Regions from separate parts of the Escherichia albertii genome, predicted to be linked through region 1. Evidence: predicted binding sites of a transcription regulator. Region 1 holds the regulator's gene; each other region holds the start of a gene.

What was found. The regulator sigma-54, encoded in region 1, starts transcription at its own class of promoters, with help from an activator protein. The targets are predictions, from matches to a motif close to GTTGGCACANNTTTCGCTNT.
Region 2: hycA (formate hydrogenlyase regulator HycA) is a predicted target of sigma-54. The motif match lies at 3,912-3,931, and genes of this name have one in related genera.
Region 3: norV (anaerobic nitric oxide reductase flavorubredoxin) is a predicted target of sigma-54. The motif match lies at 5,157-5,176, and genes of this name have one in related genera.

What each region holds. Positions count from the first base shown of each region.
Region 1 is NZ_CP117568.1:2,360,937-2,367,869, reverse strand. Features, by position in the region: gene mtgA (monofunctional biosynthetic peptidoglycan transglycosylase) at 1-375, shown strand, start outside; gene yrbL (PhoP regulatory network protein YrbL) at 372-1,004, opposite strand; gene npr (PTS phosphocarrier protein NPr) at 1,220-1,492, opposite strand; gene rapZ (RNase adapter RapZ) at 1,489-2,343, opposite strand; gene ptsN (PTS IIA-like nitrogen regulatory protein PtsN) at 2,389-2,880, opposite strand; gene hpf (ribosome hibernation promoting factor) at 2,998-3,285, opposite strand; gene rpoN (RNA polymerase factor sigma-54) at 3,308-4,741, opposite strand; gene lptB (LPS export ABC transporter ATP-binding protein) at 4,789-5,514, opposite strand; gene lptA (lipopolysaccharide ABC transporter substrate-binding protein LptA) at 5,521-6,078, opposite strand; gene lptC (LPS export ABC transporter periplasmic protein LptC) at 6,047-6,622, opposite strand; gene kdsC (3-deoxy-manno-octulosonate-8-phosphatase KdsC) at 6,619-6,933, opposite strand, start outside.
Region 2 is NZ_CP117568.1:1,821,895-1,828,827, forward strand. Features, by position in the region: gene hycD (formate hydrogenlyase subunit HycD) at 1-854, opposite strand, end outside; gene hycC (formate hydrogenlyase subunit 3) at 857-2,683, opposite strand; gene hycB (formate hydrogenlyase subunit HycB) at 2,680-3,291, opposite strand; gene hycA (formate hydrogenlyase regulator HycA) at 3,416-3,877, opposite strand; gene hypA (hydrogenase maturation nickel metallochaperone HypA) at 4,089-4,439, shown strand; gene hypB (hydrogenase nickel incorporation protein HypB) at 4,443-5,315, shown strand; gene hypC (hydrogenase 3 maturation protein HypC) at 5,306-5,578, shown strand; gene hypD (hydrogenase formation protein HypD) at 5,578-6,699, shown strand; gene hypE (hydrogenase maturation carbamoyl dehydratase HypE) at 6,696-6,933, shown strand, end outside.
Region 3 is NZ_CP117568.1:1,807,739-1,814,671, reverse strand. Features, by position in the region: gene hypF (carbamoyltransferase HypF) at 79-2,331, shown strand; gene norW (NADH:flavorubredoxin reductase NorW) at 2,542-3,675, opposite strand; gene norV (anaerobic nitric oxide reductase flavorubredoxin) at 3,672-5,111, opposite strand; gene norR (nitric oxide reductase transcriptional regulator NorR) at 5,298-6,812, shown strand; gene gutQ (arabinose-5-phosphate isomerase GutQ) at 6,809-6,933, opposite strand, start outside.

The DNA.
Region 1 (6,933 bases):
CTTTCCCAGCAGACGGCTAAAAATCTTTTTTTGTGGGATGGGCGTAGCTGGATACGTAAAGGGCTGGAAGCTGTCCTGACGTTGGGGATAGAAACAGTCTGGAGCAAAAAGCGCATCCTGACGGTTTACCTCAATATTGCTGAATTTGGTGAAGGGGTGTTTGGTGTCGAAGCTGCGGCGCAGCGCTATTTTCATAAGCCAGCCAGCAAACTTACTCAGTCGGAAGCCGCGTTACTGGCAGCAGTGCTACCGAACCCGCTACGTTTTAAAGTCTCTGCGCCATCAGGTTACGTGCGTAACCGTCAGGCGTGGATTTTACGACAAATGCGCCAGTTAGGCGGCGAGTCATTTATGCGGCAACACCAACTGGATTAAGCTTCGCGTGAGGAGAGGGCGAGCCTTTTGCTCTCGCGAGGCAGCGCCTCTTTTTGTAGAGCAATAGCTAATGCCGGTTGCGCAACAAACCGTTTCCATAACCGTGCTTGTTTACGCTGGCAACACCACTTCGACCAGGTCGCCAGTGGAATTAGCGTACTTTCCCCAATATTGTCGCAGACGACAGGGACAATCTCTGATTCGCTGATGCGATGGCAGAGGATGTTTTGTGGCTTCAGCGACATCGTCACGATGCGATTATCCTGTAAATAACGTTTCAGTTGTTTCAGTAACTGGCGCAATTGTGTGACATCATCTTCGTAACGGCATTGCTCAGCAAATTCGCTCAACGTAATTGATGGCTTTCCGTCGAAATCGGTAATTACGTCGTAGACGTAACCCGTTCCACAATCCGTCTCAACTGTACCGTGGTAACGTGGGAGCCCGCTCCAGTCTTTTAATCGGCGGTTAAGGTGCGCATAGTATTTTAACTCACGGCGAATCTCTTTATCCCCACCGTCGCCACGGTGGTAGACAATCTTAATGCAGCGTTGGGTATCATCCGGATGCGCATAACATTTACGATGTCTTCCGGTGCCCAGGGGAGTTTGTGCGGATAAGTGGATCATGCCATCTCCTGGAAATATATCCTGACATTCTCCAGTATGGGCGTTTTACTTAAACAGAATTTAAACAGCCTTTCTTAAGGTTTTCTTAATGTTGGTTTGGAGATAAAAAGAGCACGAAATGTACAAATCTCGGAAGCCAGGGATGATCCTATCCCAGGTGCTATTTCGTCTGAAGGTGTGTATTTAGAGGGATTTAAGTGTCTGAATGATGAAGATTAATCTTCGTCAAAACCGGAGTTAAAGAGGGCGATAACGGCGGCCAGCGCCTCAACTTCCTGTGGGCCAGTTGCTTCTACTTCAATCTGTCGTCCCTTGGCGGAGTCCAACATCAACAGAGCAATAACGCTATTGGCTTCAGCTTCGGTCCCTTCGTCGTTGCGTAGCAGCACTTCAGCGTCAAAACCTTGCATTAATTCAAACAATTTCATAGCAGGCCGGGCATGCATGCCCAGCTTATTAGTGATTTCGACGGTTTGTTTGACGGTCATGATTTGCGTTTTTCCAGCGTACGATGGCGTGACTGCACGTTTTTACCGCGTGAGCGGAAGTAGTCTGCCAGTTGTTCTGCAATATACACCGAACGGTGTTTCCCGCCGGTACAACCAATAGCGACCGTCAGGTAGCTACGGTTATTGGTTTCCAGCATAGGTAACCATAGCTCAAGATAACTACGCGTCTGGTAGATAAAATTGTGTACTTCTGTGTGGCGGTCAAGGAATGCGGCGACGGGCTTATCAAGACCGGTCATCGGACGCAGTTTGGGATCCCAGTGCGGGTTCGGCAGGAAACGTACGTCAAAGACGTAATCCGCATCGATAGGAATACCGTGCTTGAAGCCGAAGGACTCAAACACCATCGTCAGTTCACGCTCACGTTTACCCAGCAAACGGGTACGCAGCATTTCCGCCAGCTCGTGAACGGACATTTCTGATGTATCGACAATCAGATCGGCCCGTGAGCGCAGTGGTTCCAGCAGATCGCTTTCCTTGTCGATAGCACTTTCCAGCGACAGGTTTTTGCTGGAGAGCGGATGCAGGCGTCGCGTATCGCTGTAACGGCGAATTAAGGTGTTACGGTCGGCATCAAGAAAAAGCAGTTGCGGTGAGAAAGCATCAGGTAGATTGCTCATCGCCTGTTCGAATATTTCAGGCGACTCTGGCATATTGCGAACATCAATGCTGACAGCAGCAGAAATCTCGCGATCGGCCAGGGTGCGGGCCAGATCGGGTAACAGTACGACGGGAAGGTTATCCACGCAGTAAAAACCCATATCTTCCAGCGCACGCAGGGCGACAGATTTACCTGAACCTGAACGTCCGCTGACGATCATCAGTACCATGTACTGTTTCTCCTCACAACGTCTAAAAGAGACATTACCGAATAACTACGCTTCATTCGGAGTACCTTCGGTATCCGTAATGATTTGATACAGCTCTTCATCGCTCTGGGCGGCGCGTAAACGGCGGCAAATGGTTTTGTCCGCCAGGCGTTTCGCAACCAGTGAAAGAGTATGCAGGTGCGTTTTGGTTTGGTCAGCAGGCACCAGCAGGGCAAAAAGCAGATCGACGGGTTGGTTGTCGATAGCATCAAAAGCGATTGGCGTTTCCAGTTGAACGAAGACGCCAACGGCACGCAGGGTATCTTCTTCCAGTTTGCCGTGCGGGATCGCAATGCCATTACCGATACCGGTACTGCCCATTTTTTCCCGCGTCAGGATAGCTTCAAAAACTACCTGAGGCGGCAGGCTAAGCTGCTTTGCCGCCAGTTCGCTGATGATTTCCAGTGCACGTTTTTTGCTCTGGCAGTGGACGCGACTTCGCGTACATTCCCTGTTAAGAACACTGCTAAGCTGTAGAGTTGTATCATTATTTATCATAATTTCACCTAAGAACCCGTCCACTCAAACCGTGGAACAGGTTCGGAGCATTAACCGTACAAATGGCCTGTTGTGCTGCACAACAGGCCGTTATGCACTTGCTAATCGCCCGGACAATTAGTGTTGTTTCAATTTATCTTTATGCTTGGTCAACTGACGTGCCAGCTTATCAATTAAACCGTCAATGGCGGCGTACATATCCTGACCTTCCGCACTGGCATGAATTTCACCACCGTTAACATGCAGTGTCGCATCTGAGGTGTGGGTGACTTTCTCCACTTTCAGAACAACATAAACCTGGTTGATTCGGTCAAAATATTGCTCAAGTTTGGCAAATTTTGAGGTGACAAATTCGCGCAGGGCCTCGGTGATCTCGACGTTATTTCCGGTAATGTTGAGCTGCATAGCGTCTTCCTTATCAGTTGGGTCAAACGAGCTGTTTACGCTGGTTTGACGGCGGAATGGATAAAGACTCTCGGTACTTCGCAACAGTACGGCGCGCCACCATGATACCTTGTTCCGACAGCAAAGAGGTTAACTTGCTGTCGCTCAACGGTTTCGCTGGGTTTTCCGCCGCGATTAATTTCTTCACCAGTGCGCGAATCGCTGTGGAAGAGGCTTCGCCCCCGCCCTCAGTATTGACATGACTGGAAAAGAAATACTTCAGTTCAAAAATGCCTCGTGGACTATGCAGATATTTTTGCGTGGTCACGCGAGATATCGTCGATTCATGCATCTCGACGGCCTGGGCGATATCGGCCAGCACCATCGGTTTCATATATTCTTCGCCTTGTTCAAAGAAGGCTTGCTGCTGTTCAACGATACAGCGACTGACGCGCAGCAGCGTATCGTTACGGCTTTCCAGACTCTTTATCAACCATTTGGCATCCTGCAGATTGCTGCGGATAAACTGACTATCGCCATCGTTGCGTGCGCTGTTGCACATTGAGGCGTAGTGCTGGTTGATTTGCAGACGCGGAATGCTGTCACTGTTGAGTTCAACCGTCCAGCGACCGTTATGCTTACGTACTAACACGTCTGGAATGACATATTCCGGTTCGCCGGTCTGGATCGACTGACCCGGACGCGGATCGAGCGACTGGATCAGATTGACGGCTTCTTTCAGCACATCTTCTTTCAGTCGTGTAACGCGCATTAACGTGCGGAAGTCGTGATTGGCTAACAGATCAAGGTGATCGCTTATAATGAGTCTGGCCTCTTCCAGCCACGGCGTGGTTTTGTCGAACTGGGAGAGTTGGATCAACAGGCAGTCGCGCAGATCTTTCGCTGCTACGCCAACCGGGTCAAAGCGCTGGATCCGTTTGAGGACAGCTTCAATTTCATCGATATCGATCTCGTCATCGCCCATGCTTTCGAGAATATCTTCCAGCGGCACGGTGAGATAACCCGTCTCATCAACAGCATCGACGATAGAGGTGGCGATAGCGCGGTCAGTATCGGAAAACGGCGTCAGTTCGACCTGCCACATCAGGTAATCTTGCAAGGTTTGCGTCGTTTCACCCTGATAGATCGGCAACTCGTCGTCGATGTAGTCGCCGCTGGTGCCAGATGGTGTACCGGCGGTATAGATCGTGTCCCAACTGGCATCAAGCGGTAGCTCTTCCGGCATCTCTTTTTGTTCGAGCGCGTCAGCGGCGTCCAGCGTTTCGCTGTCTTGTGTTTCGCGGGTGTCGATTTCTTCATGAGTGTCGATTTGCTCAAGCAGCGGATTGCTCTCCAGCGCTTGCTGTAGCTCCTGCTGAAGCTCCAGCGTGGACAACTGCAACAGACGAATCGCCTGTTGTAGCTGAGGCGTCATCGCCAGTTGTTGACTAAGCCTGAGTTGCAAACCTTGCTTCATGTTCAGAATCGTATTCTCCTGCTAAAACGTCGCAAACTTCTACCCTATCAGAGTCTGAAGTCTTCCCCAAGGTATACACGCTTAACGTGTTCGTCTTGTAAGATTTCTGTAGGCGTGCCGTGGGCGATCAAATGCCCCTGACTGACGATGTAAGCGCGTTCACAAACCGCCAGTGTTTCACGCACATTGTGGTCAGTGATCAGCACACCCAGACCGCTATCGCGCAGATGTTCAATAATGCGTTTGATGTCGATAACCGAGATCGGATCGACCCCAGCAAATGGTTCATCGAGCAGGATAAATTTCGGATTCGCTGCCAGTGCGCGGGCAATTTCTACACGGCGACGTTCACCACCGGAGAGTGACTGTCCCATGCTGTCGCGCAAATGCTCAATGTGGAACTCTTCCATCAGCTCATTTGCGCGGTCTTCGCGCTGTTCAGCCGATAAGTCGTCACGAATTTGTAGTACTGCCATCAGGTTATCGTAGACGCTCAGGCGACGAAAAATTGAAGCTTCCTGCGGCAGATAACCGATACCGCGACGTGCGCGGGCGTGTAGTGGAAGCAGGCTGATATCGTCATTATCAATGATGATGTTGCCCGCGTCGCGCGGCACGATACCTACAACCATATAGAAAGTCGTTGTCTTACCGGCGCCGTTTGGCCCAAGCAGACCGACAATTTCCCCGGAATTGACGGTCAGACTGACGTCTTCTACCACGCGGCGGCCTTTATAGGCTTTTGCAAGGTTCTTTGCGGTTAATGTTGCCATAACGAATTAATTACCCTTCTTCTGCGCCGGGGTTTGGCCTTTGTTGTTTTTGTCCTGCAACTGCGACGGTACCAGAACGGTGGTTACGCGCTTGCCTTTGTCGCTGAAGGCCTGCATTTTCTGCTCTTTCACCAGATATGTGATCTTATCACCCGTGATGTTGCTGTCGATCTGCTTCAGAAAGGCATTGCCAGTAAGTACAACAAAATCTTTTGCCAGTTCGTAGTGCATCTGGGAGGCGTGACCTTCGACAGGTTTGCCGTTGTCCTGCATCTGATAGAAAGTTGCAGGTTTACCGTAGCCATCGATCACTTCTTTACCTTGTTCGCCACCGGGACGGGTGACGACCACTTTATCGGCATTAATTTTGATGGTGCCCTGGGTAACGATGACGTTACCGGTGAAGGTAACCACGTTGCCTTGCATATCAAGAGACTGCTGGTCCGATTCAATGTGGATCGGCTGGTCAGTGTCCCCGGTTACGGCAAATGCCGGAATACTGGCGGCCAGAAGTGAGCTGGCAAGCACAAGATTAAGGCTGAGTTTGTTTGTTTTGAATTTCATAGGATGTTCTAACCTTTTCAATCAGCTCGGCGTTCTTGCTGCGTAAGTTGCCGCGCATTTTCAGACCGCTGGAGTTAAATGTTGTTCCGTATAACGTGACGAGGTCTTCAGAGGTAACATCCTGCGTTACCAGATTGATCTGCGCGTTATCCGTCGTGATTCTACGAAGTTGAGAGTCCGGCACTAGCGCGTTGACTTCAACGTGTCCATACAAATAGAGCATCCGGTCATTAGTCAGCTTGGCTTTATCAGCTTTTACCGACCATGTCGGGATTTTATCCTTATCAAACGTGGTAAGTACCGGCTGCGTAAACCACGAAACAGCCTGATCGGAATAATATTCAACGTGTTGAGCAATCAATCGATAGCTTAGCGCTCCTTCTGGGTTATAGACGAGCGTGTCCGTATGCTCGCTTTTATAGGTGGGATCATTATTGTTGACGACCACCTGGGCGATATCGTCTTTCTCGGTCATGTTAATGCCGATCATCACCAAAACCGCCAGTGATAGCACAATGATAACCCAACGTCTGGCTTTACTCATATCGATTGCCCTTTGGCTTCATCCAGTTTGCCCTGCGCCAGGAGTAATAAGTCGCAAACTTCGCGTACCGCGCCGCGACCGCCAGCAATGTACGTCACATAGTCGGCGCGTGGAATCAACAGTGGATGCGCATCGGCAACGGCAACGCTTAAGCCCACTTTTTCCATCACCGGCCAGTCGATGAGATCATCTCCAACGTAAGCCACGTTTTCCGGTGCGATCGCCAGTTTTTTTAGCAGATCGTTAAAGGCGATAAGTTTGTTCGACTGCCCCTGGTATAAATGGGTGATCCCTAAAGTCGCACAACGATC
Region 2 (6,933 bases), 540 kb from region 1:
ATATCAAGACGCAGACGGGCCATGCTGTTTTCGAACAGCGCGATAACCAGTACGCCGACCACCAGTTTGACGATGGCAATCACCAGCGCCAGCAGCAGTCCACCAGCAGTGAAGGTTTCCATTTGTCCCCACGGGATAAACACCCCGACGAACATCTGCAACACCACCAGCTGTTTCAGGCTGATACCCCATTTCATGACGCCAAAGCCGCTGCCGCTGTATTCAGAGAGCGGACCTTCCTGCAACTCCTGCTCAGCTTCCGCCAGGTCGAACGGCAGTTTGCCCATTTCGATAAAGGTGGCGAATGCACAGGCACAAAGCGCCAGCACCAACGGGATGCTCTGGCTCAGAGGCCAGTGGTAAACGGTGTCGGTGATGTTGCTGATATTGGTGGAACCAGCAACCTGCGCGGCAACCCACAGGCCAAGCAGCAGCATCGGTTCGACCAGCACGCCCAGCATCGCTTCACGGCTCGCGCCGATAGCGGTAAACGGGCTACCGGTATCCAGACCAGAAATGGCAAAGAAGAAACGCGCAATGGCGAAGAGATACAGTAAGGTAATCAAATCACCCAGTTGCGGCAGCGGAGAACCGACGGTCACCACTGGCAGCGCAGTAGCGATAGTCAGCATGACGCCCACCATCACATACGGCGTCAGGCGGAACACCCAGCCAGAAGCATCCGGGCCAACGCTCTGGCGGCCCAGCAGTTTGATAATGTCGCGATACTCCTGCAACACGCCCGGCCCGCGACGGTTATGCAGACGGGCACGCGCCACACGGGTAATACCGGAGAGCAGCGGCGCAACGGCAAATAACACCAGCGCCTGAATTAACGGATATAGAACACTCATTCTCAGGCTCCTCGTGAAACAATAATCACCACCAGTACCGCCAGTTCAACCAGCGCCATCCGGCGGAACAGCAACGCACTCCCCTCGCACTGCCAGCCCGGTACCAGCGACACCGGATTCAGCCATTTGCGCAATTTCAGCACCGGAGCAAAAGCCTGTTTCACCGGCATGGCAAAGCCATGAGCGGTAATCACCATTGATTTTTCGTGGTCATAGCCGCACACCCAGGCCGCACCGCGGGAACGCGACGGCAGACGGTCGCCTTTGCAAATCGCCATAATGATGAATGGCAGCAGCGGGCAGGCAATCAGCAGCAGCGTGATCATCGGTTGAGAAACGGTGGTGTTAGCAGGTTCCAGTGGCAGAGGCACCGCAGCCGACAGCATCGGCAGCAACCACGGCGCAGCGACACCGCCAATCACACAGCAAATCGCCAACGCCACTACGCTGACGCACATCAGGAACGGCGCACAAGCTGCGTTTTCTGCTTCTTTGGTACGCGGCGCGCCAAGGAAAGTGACGCCATAAACTTTCGCCATACACATCACCGCCAGCGCACCGGTAATTGCCAGCCCCACGGCGAGCAGCGGCCCGAACAGACGAGCAACGAATGCCCCGCTATTGCTCATTTTGAAGAAGGACTGGTAGATAACCCATTCCCCGGCAAAACCGTTCAGCGGCGGCAGCGCAGCCATTGCCATCAGCCCGACTAACATGGCGATGGAGATAACCGGCATTTTCTTACCAATGCCACCGAGTTTTTCGATATCGCGATGACCGGTACGGAACCAGACGCTACCCGCGCCGAGGAACAGCACGCTTTTGAACAGGCTATGGTTAAGCAGATGGTACAGACCACCGACCAGGCCAAGAGCAATCAGCGCCGGTTGTTCGAGCGCGATACCCGTTACGCCAGCGCCCAGCCCCAACAGGATGATGCCAATATTTTCCAGAGTGTGGTAAGCCAGCAGACGCTGGATGTTGTGTTCCATCAGCGCATACAGGCCGCCGACGAATGCGGTGATCATACCGAGCACCAGCAGCGCAATTCCCCACCACAGCGGCGCGTTACCGCCCAGCAGCGACAGGGTTAAAATACCCAGCAGGCCAATTTTCATCACCACCGTGGAAAACAGGGCAGCGGCTGGCGCAGAGGCGTTGGCATGAGCCTGCGGCACCCAACCGTGCAGCGGGATAATCCCGGCCAGCAAGCCGAAGCCAATCACGCCGAGCAGCCAGATATCAGAACCGAGCGGCAGTTGCTGCACACGCATATCCAGCAGGCGCAGATCCAGCGTGCCGTAACGCTGCCAGACCAGCCAGCAGGCAATCGCCAACAGCAACGTGCCAAGACGTCCCAGTGCAAACCACAGCTTTCCCTCTTTGCTGTTGCTGGTGAGGAACACCGCGCACAGGGCCATAATTTCTGCCATTACCACGAACATCCCCAGGTTGCTGGCGATAACGGCGCACACGGCGGCAGCCATCAACATATTGATCTGCAAGCCGTTGCATTTCACCTGCGCGTGGCGATGCCAGTCAATGTTGTAGAGGCTGACAAACAGACCGCACAGGCCGAGCGTAATCAGCCAAATCGCGTTAAGCGGAGAGATTTGAATATCGAAACTCACCAGCGAAAGCGCGCCGCTCACGCCAACCGCGCCAGTCAGCACGGTAACACCCGCGGCAGCCGTGTACAGGCTACCGACAGCGCCGCCAATCCCGGCAATCCAGCCGCTCAGCGCCTTATGAAAAGAAAAGAGAAATGCCAGAACAGCGGCGGCGACAAACCACGCAACGCCGCTATTGATCAGGGAAATTGCGCTCATTTAGCCTCTCCACTTTGAGCCTGCTGAAACAAGGTGAGATCGCCAAAATCGGTGTTAAAGGTCAGCTCACGCTTACGCTTGCTGACGCGGGCGATATCGGTGTTATCCACCAGATGCAGGGCTTTGGTTGGGCACATCCGCACGCAGGCCGGACCTTGCTCATCGAAATAGCAGAGATCGCATTTGACGGCGATAGCGCGAATACCCGGCACCCAGTCAAGTAGCGTGCTGACACGCGCCGGAGCAGGCGGTGCTGGTGGCGCTTTCGGGGTATTAGCATTAGCCGGAATATCCAGCGGACGGCTACCGGAAAACTCAATGGCGCCAAACGGGCAGGCGATGCCGCACAGTTTGCAGCTTACACACAGGCTTTCATTTAGCTGCACTGCGCCATTAACGCGGGTAATCGCGTTAACCGGGCAGACCACCGCACAGGGCGCATCTTCACAGTGGTGACAGAGCTGCGGCGCAGATTCTTTATCATTCAGCATCACTCGCAGGCGCGGCATTGATTGCAGGCCGTGCTGGCGATGCGTCTCTGAACAGGCGGCCTCACAGGTGTGGCAGCCGATACAGAGCGTGGAGTCAGCAATTACAAAACGATTCACCAGGCATTCCTCAGGTGATTGTCATTTTTGACGAAAACATGCCGATGAAATGTCATTTTCGACACTCATCGACACGCCCATCCCCAAACAGGCATAACGCCTGCAAAACGGGCAAAGCCTCAGTTCATGCAGCCGGGCTTTGTCCCTTTACCAGTTGGCTTAAATTCACCGGCGTATTGTTTTCAATGGCGGTGTATAAGCTGTCGTAAACGCCAGCGATTTTTTCGAGATAGTGTTCCAGCACTTTCTCGCGATTGCGGATGTCGACCTTGTCATCAATCATGCCGTCAATGCTCAACTGCGCCTGCGCAATCCGCTGTTTGTCTCCTCCCTCTTTCGCTTCGACGTAGTACTCAATGGTGTGGCTGTTAAAGCCATCCGCCAGGGTGACGTAAATGCGAAAATGTTCAAAAAGGACGAAACAGAGTTCTTTGTCTGGCGCGCAGCTCATGGCATGGTGCAGACGCGCTTTCGATAACGTGATCCCCTGAACCAGCGAATTGCAGTAGATATGCCACTGGTCCTGTAGGCGACGATGCCGCTGTGCGATGTAATCGGCTTTCTCGCTTATTTCCCAAATAGTCATTGTCAGGTTACCCGTTTAACAGAGATGCCAGTTTTAAGCATTTTCTGTGCCAACTTTTAATTTATTGTTATTTATGTATTTTTTATTAATAAGTCGAATTTCGTCGCCGTGACGACGTGTCATTTCGACATCATCGACATTATTCACCGCAGGGATAATCAACACTGGCACAGTTATTGCTTGTAACGGGCAATAGTTAATGGGAGGCGATATGCACGAAATAACCCTCTGCCAACGGGCACTGGAATTGATCGAACAGCAGGCCGCAAAACACGGTGCAAAACGCGTAACTGGGGTCTGGCTCAAAATTGGCGCATTTTCTTGCGTCGAAACCAGCTCTCTTGCCTTTTGTTTTGATCTGGTTTGCCGCGGCAGCGTGGCGGAAGGTTGTAAACTGCACCTCGAAGAACAAGAGGCCGAGTGTTGGTGTGAAACATGCCAACAGTATGTGACGCTACTGACCCAACGCGTCCGCCGCTGCCCACAGTGCCATGGCGACATGTTGCGCATTGTGGCAGACGACGGTTTACAGATTCGGCGGATAGAAATAGACCAGGAGTGAGCGATGTGTACAACATGTGGTTGCGGTGAAGGCAACCTGTATATCGAGGGTGATGAACATAACCCTCATTCCGCGTTTCGTAGCGCGCCATTTGCCCCGGCGGCACGCCCGAAAATGAAAATCACCGGTATTAAAGCGCCTGAATTTACCCCCAGCCAGACCGAAGAAGGAGACCTGCATTATGGTCACGGCGAAGCGGGCACTCACGCGCCGGGCATGAGCCAGCGTCGGATGCTGGAAGTAGAAATTGACGTGCTGGACAAAAATAACCGTCTGGCAGAACGCAACCGCGCGCGCTTTGCAGCCCGCAAGCAGCTGGTGCTCAACCTGGTTTCCAGCCCTGGTTCCGGTAAAACTACCCTGCTGACGGAAACCTTAATGCGCCTGAAAGACAGCGTTCCGTGCGCAGTTATTGAAGGTGACCAGCAAACTGTGAACGATGCCGCGCGCATTCGCGCTACCGGCACGCCAGCGATTCAGGTGAATACCGGTAAAGGTTGCCATCTTGACGCACAGATGATCGCCGATGCCGCACCGCGCCTGCCACTGGACGATAACGGTATTCTGTTTATCGAAAACGTCGGCAACCTCGTATGCCCGGCCAGCTTCGATCTGGGTGAAAAACACAAAGTCGCCGTACTTTCTGTCACCGAAGGCGAAGATAAACCGCTGAAATATCCGCATATGTTCGCCGCCGCCTCGCTGATGCTGCTCAACAAAGTCGACCTGCTGCCGTATCTCAATTTCGACGTTGAGAAGTGCATCGCCTGCGCCCGCGAAGTCAATCCAGAAATTGAAATCATCCTGATTTCCGCCACCAGTGGAGAAGGGATGGATCAGTGGCTGAACTGGCTGGAGGCACAGCGATGTGCATAGGCGTTCCCGGCCAGATCCGCGCTATTGACGGCAATCAGGCGAAAGTCGACGTCTGCGGCATTCAGCGCGATGTCGATTTAACGTTGGTCGGCAGTTGCGATGAAAACGGTCAACCGCGCGTGGGCCAGTGGGTATTGGTTCACGTTGGCTTTGCCATGAGCGTAATTAATGAAGCCGAAGCGCGCGACACTCTCGACGCCTTACAAAATATGTTTGACGTTGAGCCGGATGTCGGCGCGCTGTTGTATGGCGAGGAAAAATAATGCGTTTTGTTGATGAATATCGCGCCCCGGAACAGGTGATGCAGTTAATTGAGCATCTGCGCGAACGAGCTTCACATCTCTCTTACACCGCCGAACGCCCTTTGCGGATTATGGAAGTGTGCGGCGGTCATACGCACGCCATCTTTAAATTCGGCCTCGATCAGTTGCTGCCGGAAAACGTCGAGTTTATCCACGGTCCGGGTTGCCCGGTGTGCGTGCTGCCGATGGGCAGAATCGATACCTGCGTGGAGATTGCCAGCCATCCTGAAGTTATCTTCTGTACCTTTGGCGACGCCATGCGCGTACCGGGAAAACAGGGTTCGCTGTTGCAAGCAAAAGCGCGCGGCGCCGATGTGCGCATCGTCTACTCGCCAATGGATGCGTTGAAACTGGCGCAGGAGAATCCAGCCCGCAAAGTGGTGTTCTTCGGCTTAGGTTTTGAAACCACCATGCCGACCACGGCCATCACGCTGCAACAGGCGAAAGCGCGCGATGTGCAGAATTTTTACTTCTTCTGCCAGCACATTACTCTTATCCCGACGCTGCGCAGTTTGCTGGAACAGCCAGATAACGGTATCGATGCATTTCTGGCCCCCGGTCACGTCAGTATGGTGATCGGCACCGATGCCTATAATTTTATCGCCAGCGATTTTCATCGTCCTCTGGTGGTCGCTGGTTTCGAACCGCTTGATCTACTGCAAGGCGTAGTGATGCTGGTAGAGCAGAAAATAGCGGACCACAGCAAGGTAGAGAATCAGTACCGCCGGGTGGTACCGGATGCGGGTAATCTGCTGGCGCAACAGGCGATTGCCGATGTGTTCTGCGTCAACGGCGACAGTGAATGGCGCGGCCTTGGCGTCATTGAATCTTCTGGCGTGCACTTAACACCAGACTATCAGCGATTCGATGCTGAAGCGCATTTCCGCCCGGCGCCGCAGCAGGTTTGTGATGACCCACGCGCACGTTGTGGCGAAGTGTTGACGGGCAAATGTAAGCCGCATCAATGCCCGTTGTTTGGTAATACCTGTAATCCTCAAACCGCGTTCGGTGCACTGATGGTCTCTTCTGAAGGAGCGTGCGCTGCGTGGTATCAGTATCGTCAGCAGGAGAGTGAAGCGTGAATAATATCCAACTCGCCCACGGCAGCGGCGGCCAGGCGATGCAACAATTAATCAACAGCCTGTTTATGGAAGCCTTTGCCAATCCGTGGCTGGCGGAACAGGAAGACCAGGCACGTCTTGAGCTGGCGCAACTGGTGGCGGAAGGCGACCGTCTGGCGTTTTCCACCGATAGCTACGTCATTGACCCGCTGTTCTTTCCTGGCGGTAATATCGGCAAGCTGGCAATTTGCGGCA
Region 3 (6,933 bases), 550 kb from region 1:
CGACCTGTGACTGCCGGATGCGACGCGCTCGTGTCCGGCTGGGCGGGTTACGCAATTCATGATGGCGGGAATAACTCAATGGCAAAAAACACATCTTGCGGTGTCCAACTGCGTATTCGTGGCAAAGTGCAGGGCGTCGGTTTTCGTCCGTTTGTCTGGCAACTGGCACAGCAATTAAATCTTCACGGCGATGTCTGTAATGACGGCGATGGCGTGGAAGTTCGGCTGCTGGAAGACCCGGAAACGTTTCTTGCCCAACTACATCAGCATTGCCCACCGCTGGCGCGTATTGATAGCGTCGAGCGTGAGCCGTTCATCTGGCCACAACTGCCCACTGAGTTCACTATCCGCCAGAGCGCGGGCGGCGTCATGAATACGCAAATTGTTCCCGATGCCGCTACTTGTCCTGCTTGTCTTGCCGAAATGAATACCCCTGGCGAGCGGCGTTATCGTTATCCGTTTATCAACTGTACCCACTGCGGCCCGCGTTTCACCATTATTCGCGCGATGCCTTATGACCGCCCGTTTACCGTGATGGCGGCGTTTCCGCTGTGTCCGGCCTGTGATAAAGAGTACCGTGACCCGCTCGATCGTCGCTTTCATGCCCAACCGGTGGCCTGCCCGGAGTGTGGCCCGCATCTTGAATGGGTCAGTCATGGTGAACATGCTGAACAAGAAGAGGCATTACAGGCAGCTATCGCACAGTTAAAAATGGGCCACATTGTCGCTATCAAAGGGATTGGCGGATTCCATCTCGCCTGCGATGCGCGTAACAGTAACGCGGTGGCGACACTCCGGGGGCGTAAGCATCGTCCGGCGAAACCGCTGGCGGTTATGTTGCCAACGGCAGAAGGTTTACCGGAGGCTGCGTTTCAGTTACTCAACACGCCTGCCGCGCCGATTGTGCTGGTGGATAAAAAATACGTTCCTGAATTGTGTGACGATATCGCTCCTGGTCTTAACGAAGTCGGGGTGATGTTGCCTGCGAACCCGCTCCAGCATTTGCTGTTACAGGAATTGCAATGCCCGTTGGTGATGACCTCCGGCAACCTGAGCGGTAAACCACCGGCTATCAGCAACGAACAGGCACTGGAAGATTTGCAGGGCATCGCCGACGGATTTTTATTGCATAACCGCGACATCGTGCAGCGGATGGATGATTCGGTGGTGCGCGAAAGCGGCGAAATGCTGCGCCGTTCGCGAGGGTATGTGCCGGACGCGCTGGCTTTACCTCCGGGCTTTAAAAATGTCCCGCCTGTGCTGTGTCTTGGCGCGGATTTAAAAAATACCTTCTGCCTGGTGCGCGGTGAACAAGCGGTGTTGAGTCAGCATTTGGGCGATTTAAGTGATGATGGCATCCAGATGCAGTGGCGCGAAGCGTTACGCCTGATGCAGAACATCTATGATTTCACCCCGCAATTCGTTGTGCATGACGTGCACCCGGGCTATGTCTCCAGCCAGTGGGCAAGCGAGATGAATCTGCCGACACAAACGGTGCTGCATCATCATGCCCACGCAGCGGCGTGTCTGGCAGAACACCACTGGCCTTTGGATGGTGGAGATGTCATTGCTTTGACGCTCGACGGTATTGGTATGGGGAAGAACGGCGCGTTGTGGGGCGGCGAGTGCCTGCGGGTGAACTATCGTGAATGCGAGCACCTGGGCGGCTTGCCTGCGGTGGCGCTTGCTGGTGGCGATCTGGCTGCAAAGCAGCCGTGGCGTAACCTGCTGGCACAGTGTCTGCGCTTTGTGCCGGAGTGGCAGAGCTACCCTGAAACGGCGAGTGTGCAACAGCAAAACTGGAGCGTGCTGGCGCGGGCCATTGAGCGTGGAATCAATGCGCCGCTGGCGTCATCGTGCGGGCGTTTGTTTGATGCCGTAGCGGCGGCACTGGGCTGTGCGCCAGTGACGTTAAGTTATGAAGGTGAAGCGGCTTGTGCTCTGGAGGCGCTGGCGACTTCGTGCCACGGAGTGACGCATCCGGTGACGATGCCGCTGGTGGACAATCAACTGGATCTCGCCACTTTCTGGCAGCAGTGGCTGAACTGGTCTGCTCCGGTTAATCAACGCGCGTGGGCGTTTCATGATGCACTGGCGCAGGGTTTTGCCGCGTTGATGCGTGAGCAAGCCACGATGCGGGGTATCACTACGCTGGTGTTCAGCGGCGGGGTTATTCATAACCGTTTGCTGCGTGCACGTCTGGCGCATTATCTTGCTGATTTTACGTTGCTCTTCCCGCAGAGTTTACCGGCGGGCGATGGCGGATTGTCTCTGGGGCAGGGGGTTATTGCTGCGGCGCGTTGGGGGGCGGGGGAAGTCCAGAACGGATAAAACCTGTTGCATTTGGACACTATTGCCGGATGCGGCGTAAACGCCTTATCCGGCCTACACATACGCCCCGTAGGTTGGATAAGACGCGTCAGCGCCGCATCCGACATTTTGGGCACAGTAGCCGGATGCGGCATGAATGTATGATGTGACCAACATATGCGTTCCCCGTAGGTCGGATAAGACGCGTTAGCGTCGCATCCGACATTGCGCCTACACCGGCAACGTTTTTAACAATCCAAACGCCTCTTTCATCCGATCCTCACTGACCACAAAGGCGCGAAGCTGGTCAGTATCGTCAACGCCGCGCGCCACCATTCCCTGGCGTTCGGTATTAATCTGCCAGCGTAAATCCTGACGCTGGGTTTCTCCTGCCAGATGCAGCGGTAACTCCGGCGTTTTGATTTTTACCAGCATGGCGGGAAGTTTCAGCGGTGTGTTATTGCCGAGAAGATTTTTTGCCAGCACCATCGCGCTAAGTTGAATCGGCTGGAGGAACGGCAATACCTGACCGTTAATTTCCGCGCAATCGCCCAGCGCGTAAATATCGGCATTACTGGTTTGCAGATAACTATCGACGCAAACGCCGCGATTAATCGTCAGCCCGGCGCGTCGTGCCAGGGCGGTTTCCGGGCGCAGTCCGGTGGCGGCAATTACCGTATCCACTTCGATGCTGCGCTGGCGGTCCAGCGTTGCCTGAATACCAGAGTCTGTTTTTTCCAGCTCTAATAACTGAGATTTCAACAGCAGATGAACGCCCATCTCTGTCAACCGATGCTGCAAGCGGCTGCTGACTTCCGGTGGCATTAACGACGCCAGAATACTGGCGGCGTTATCGATTAGCGTGACCGCTTTTCCAGCCCGACAAAAATCCATCGCCAGTTCGCTACCAATCAAACCACCGCCGACAATCAACACACGTTGCGCTTCCTGCAGTTGTGTTTCACAGGCCCTGTACTCTTGCTGACTATTTAACGTCAGCATTAACTCATGCCCGGGCACCGGCGGGACAAAGGCGCTGGCACCGGTTGCCAGCACTAACTTGTCGTACTGCCACTGATTATTCTGGCTTTTCACCATATGGGCTTCGGCATCGATATCTGTCACCCAGGTGTGCGGAAACAGGCGCAGATTAAACTGCTCGGCAAATTCACCTGCTGTCTGGCGGGTCAAATCGTCGGCACGTTGCCCCTGACTGATCACATGACTGAGGTCTGGTTTGTTGTACTCGTCCATGCTGTCGGCGGCAATCAGGGTTAATGGAATACTGGCGTCCTGTTTGCGAATATTTTTCACCAGTTGGCGGGCGGCGAAGCCCGAACCAATGATCACAATGCCGTTGCTCATTTTGCCTCCGATGCCAGTTCATCAAAGACATCTTTGCCGAGGGAACATTCCGGGCACAGGAAGTTATCCGGGACTTCACTCCACGGCGTTCCTGGTGCGACGCCCTGCATTGGCTCGCCTTTTGCCGGATCGTAAATCCACTGGCAGACGCTGCATTGCATCCGTGGGCCGAGATCAGCCGTTGTGGTGGCGCAGGTTTCTTCTTTAACCACCGTATTCACGGTGTTCTGCGGCAGCGGCGTGAGCGCCCACTGACGGGCGATTTCACGACCGTGTTCACGACATAATTCCAGTGCGTCCTGGTCCGGTCGCCATTTGGCTTTCAGGCTGAGTGACATTTCGAAACCAGCATCCTGCAAACGCGTAGAAAGACGGTCAACTGCACCGCCGCTCCAGCCGTGAGAGCCGAAAGCACTGGCGCGTTTGTTACGAAAGCGCAATCCGGTCATCTCCTCCACCAGCCCGGCGATTTTCGGCATCATTACGTTATTCATGGTGGAAGTACCGACCAGCACGCCTTTTGAGCGGAAGACATTGGTCAGGATTTCGTTTTTATCGCTTCGGGCAACGTTGAAGATTTTCACCGCTACGCGTGGGTCGGTTTCCGTAATCCCCTGGGCGATAGCATCGGCCATCATGCGGGTATTATTCGACATGGTGTCGTAGAAAATGGTGATTCTGTCTTCCTGATAATCCGCCGCCCATTTCAGGTACAGCTCGACAATTTGCGTCGGGTTATCGCGCCAGACCACGCCGTGAGAGGTGGCAATCATATCGACTGGCAAGTTAAAGCCCAGAATCTCGTTGATTTTCGGCGTTACCAGGCGGCTGAACGGCGTCAGGATATTGGCGTAGTAACGTTGGCACTGTTCGAAAAGTTCGGTCTGATCCACTTCATCGTTGAACAGATGTTCGTCGCAGTAGTGCTGACCGAAAGCATCGTTGCTGAACAGTACCGCATCGCCTGTCAGGTAAGTCATCATGCTGTCCGGCCAGTGCAGCATCGGCGTTTCGACAAAAATGAGCTGTTTGCCGTTACCGATATCCAGCGTGTCGCCGGTTTTTACCACGTTGAAATTCCACTCAGGGTGATGGTGATGACCATTTATCGAGTCGATAGCGTTGGCTGTACAGTAGATCGGCGTATCGGGAATTTGCGCCATCAGTTCGGTCAGCGCCCCGGCGTGGTCTTCTTCTGCATGATTAATCACGATGAAATCGATATCCGCCAGATCGATTTCATTACGCAGATTCTGCACAAATTCGCGGCTGAATTTATGGTCGACGGTGTCGATCAGCACGTTTTTTTCTTCGCGGATGAGGTAGCTGTTGTAGCTGCTGCCGCGCAGCGTTTTATATTCCGTGCCGTGAAAATCGCGTACTTCCCAGTCACGTTGACCCACCCAATGAATGTTATTTTTCACCACAATAGACATAGCAACCTCAATTTATTCAGCGTGTTCTAAAAAGATGTCTTGCTGATTGCAGATTGCGTGCCAATTTTTTATCTAATTGTTTTTAAATAATAAATTAATTTATGCTCATTAATGGGTAGTCAAAATGACTATCAATAGAATGGTCGATATGACAATATCTGTAGTCAAATTGACAGTGAGGCAAAGATGAGTTTTTCCGTTGATGTGCTGGCGAATATCGCCATCGAATTGCAGCGCGGGATTGGTCATCAGGATCGTTTTCAGCGCCTGATCACCACGTTGCGTCAGGTGCTGGAGTGTGATGCGTCCGCGTTGCTGCGTTACGACTCGCGGCAGTTTATTCCGCTCGCCATCGACGGGCTGGCGAAAGATGTGCTCGGCAGGCGCTTTGCGCTGGAAGGTCATCCGCGGCTGGAAGCGATTGCCCGCGCCGGGGATGTGGTGCGTTTTCCCGCAGACAGCGAATTGCCCGATCCCTATGACGGTTTGATTCCCGGGCAGGAGAGTCTGAAAGTTCATGCCTGCGTTGGTTTGCCGTTGTTTGCCGGGCAAAACCTGATCGGCGCATTGACGCTGGACGGGATGCAGCCCGATCAGTTTGATGTTTTCAGCGATGAAGAGTTACGGCTGATTGCCGCGCTGGCGGCGGGGGCGTTAAGCAATGCGTTGCTGATTGAACAACTGGAAAGTCAGAATATGCTGCCGGGTCATGCCGCGCCGTTTGAAGCAGTGAAAGCGACGCAGATGATTGGTTTGTCCCCTGGCATGATGCAGTTGAAAAAAGAGATTGAGATTGTAGCGGCGTCCGATCTCAACGTTTTAATTAGCGGTGAAACAGGAACCGGTAAAGAGCTGGTGGCGAAAGCGATTCATGAAGCCTCGCCGCGGGCGGTGAATCCGCTGGTCTATCTCAACTGTGCCGCACTGCCGGAAAGCGTGGCGGAAAGTGAACTGTTCGGGCATGTGAAAGGGGCGTTTACTGGTGCTATCAGTAACCGCAGTGGGAAGTTTGAAATGGCGGATAACGGCACGCTGTTTCTGGATGAGATTGGCGAATTGTCGTTGGCATTGCAGGCCAAGCTACTGCGGGTGTTGCAGTATGGCGATATTCAGCGCGTTGGCGATGACCGCAGTTTGCGCGTGGATGTGCGCGTGCTGGCGGCGACTAACCGTGACTTACGCGAAGAGGTGCTTGCAGGGCGATTTCGCGCCGACTTGTTCCATCGTCTGAGCGTCTTTCCGCTTTCAGTGCCGCCGCTGCGTGAGCGGGGCGATGACGTCATTCTGCTGGCGGGGTATTTTTGCGAGCAGTGTCGTCTGCGGCTGGGGCTTTCCCGCGTGGTGTTAAGTGCCAGTGCGCAAAATTTACTGCAACATTACAGTTTTCCGGGGAATGTGCGCGAACTGGAACATGCTATTCATCGGGCGGTGGTGCTGGCGAGAGCGACCCGCAGCGGCGATGAAGTGGTTCTTGAGGCGCAACATTTTGCTTTTCCTGAGGTGACGTTGCCGTCGCCAGAAGTGATGACAATGCCCGTCGTTAAGCAAAATCTGCGTGAAGCGACAGAAGAGTTCCAGCGTGAAACCATTCGCCAGGCACTGGCACAAAATCATCACAACTGGGCCGCCAGCGCGCGGATGCTGGAAACCGACGTCGCCAACCTGCATCGGCTGGCGAAACGTCTGGGATTGAAAGATTAAATTATTCCGGCCTGATAGAAATCCTGCAGGTTAATTGCGCCGGTGAGTTTGCCGTTTTCATCCACTACCGGTGCGGCGGTGATTTTGCGCTTCATCAGGATTTCTTTGGCGTCGATGGCGC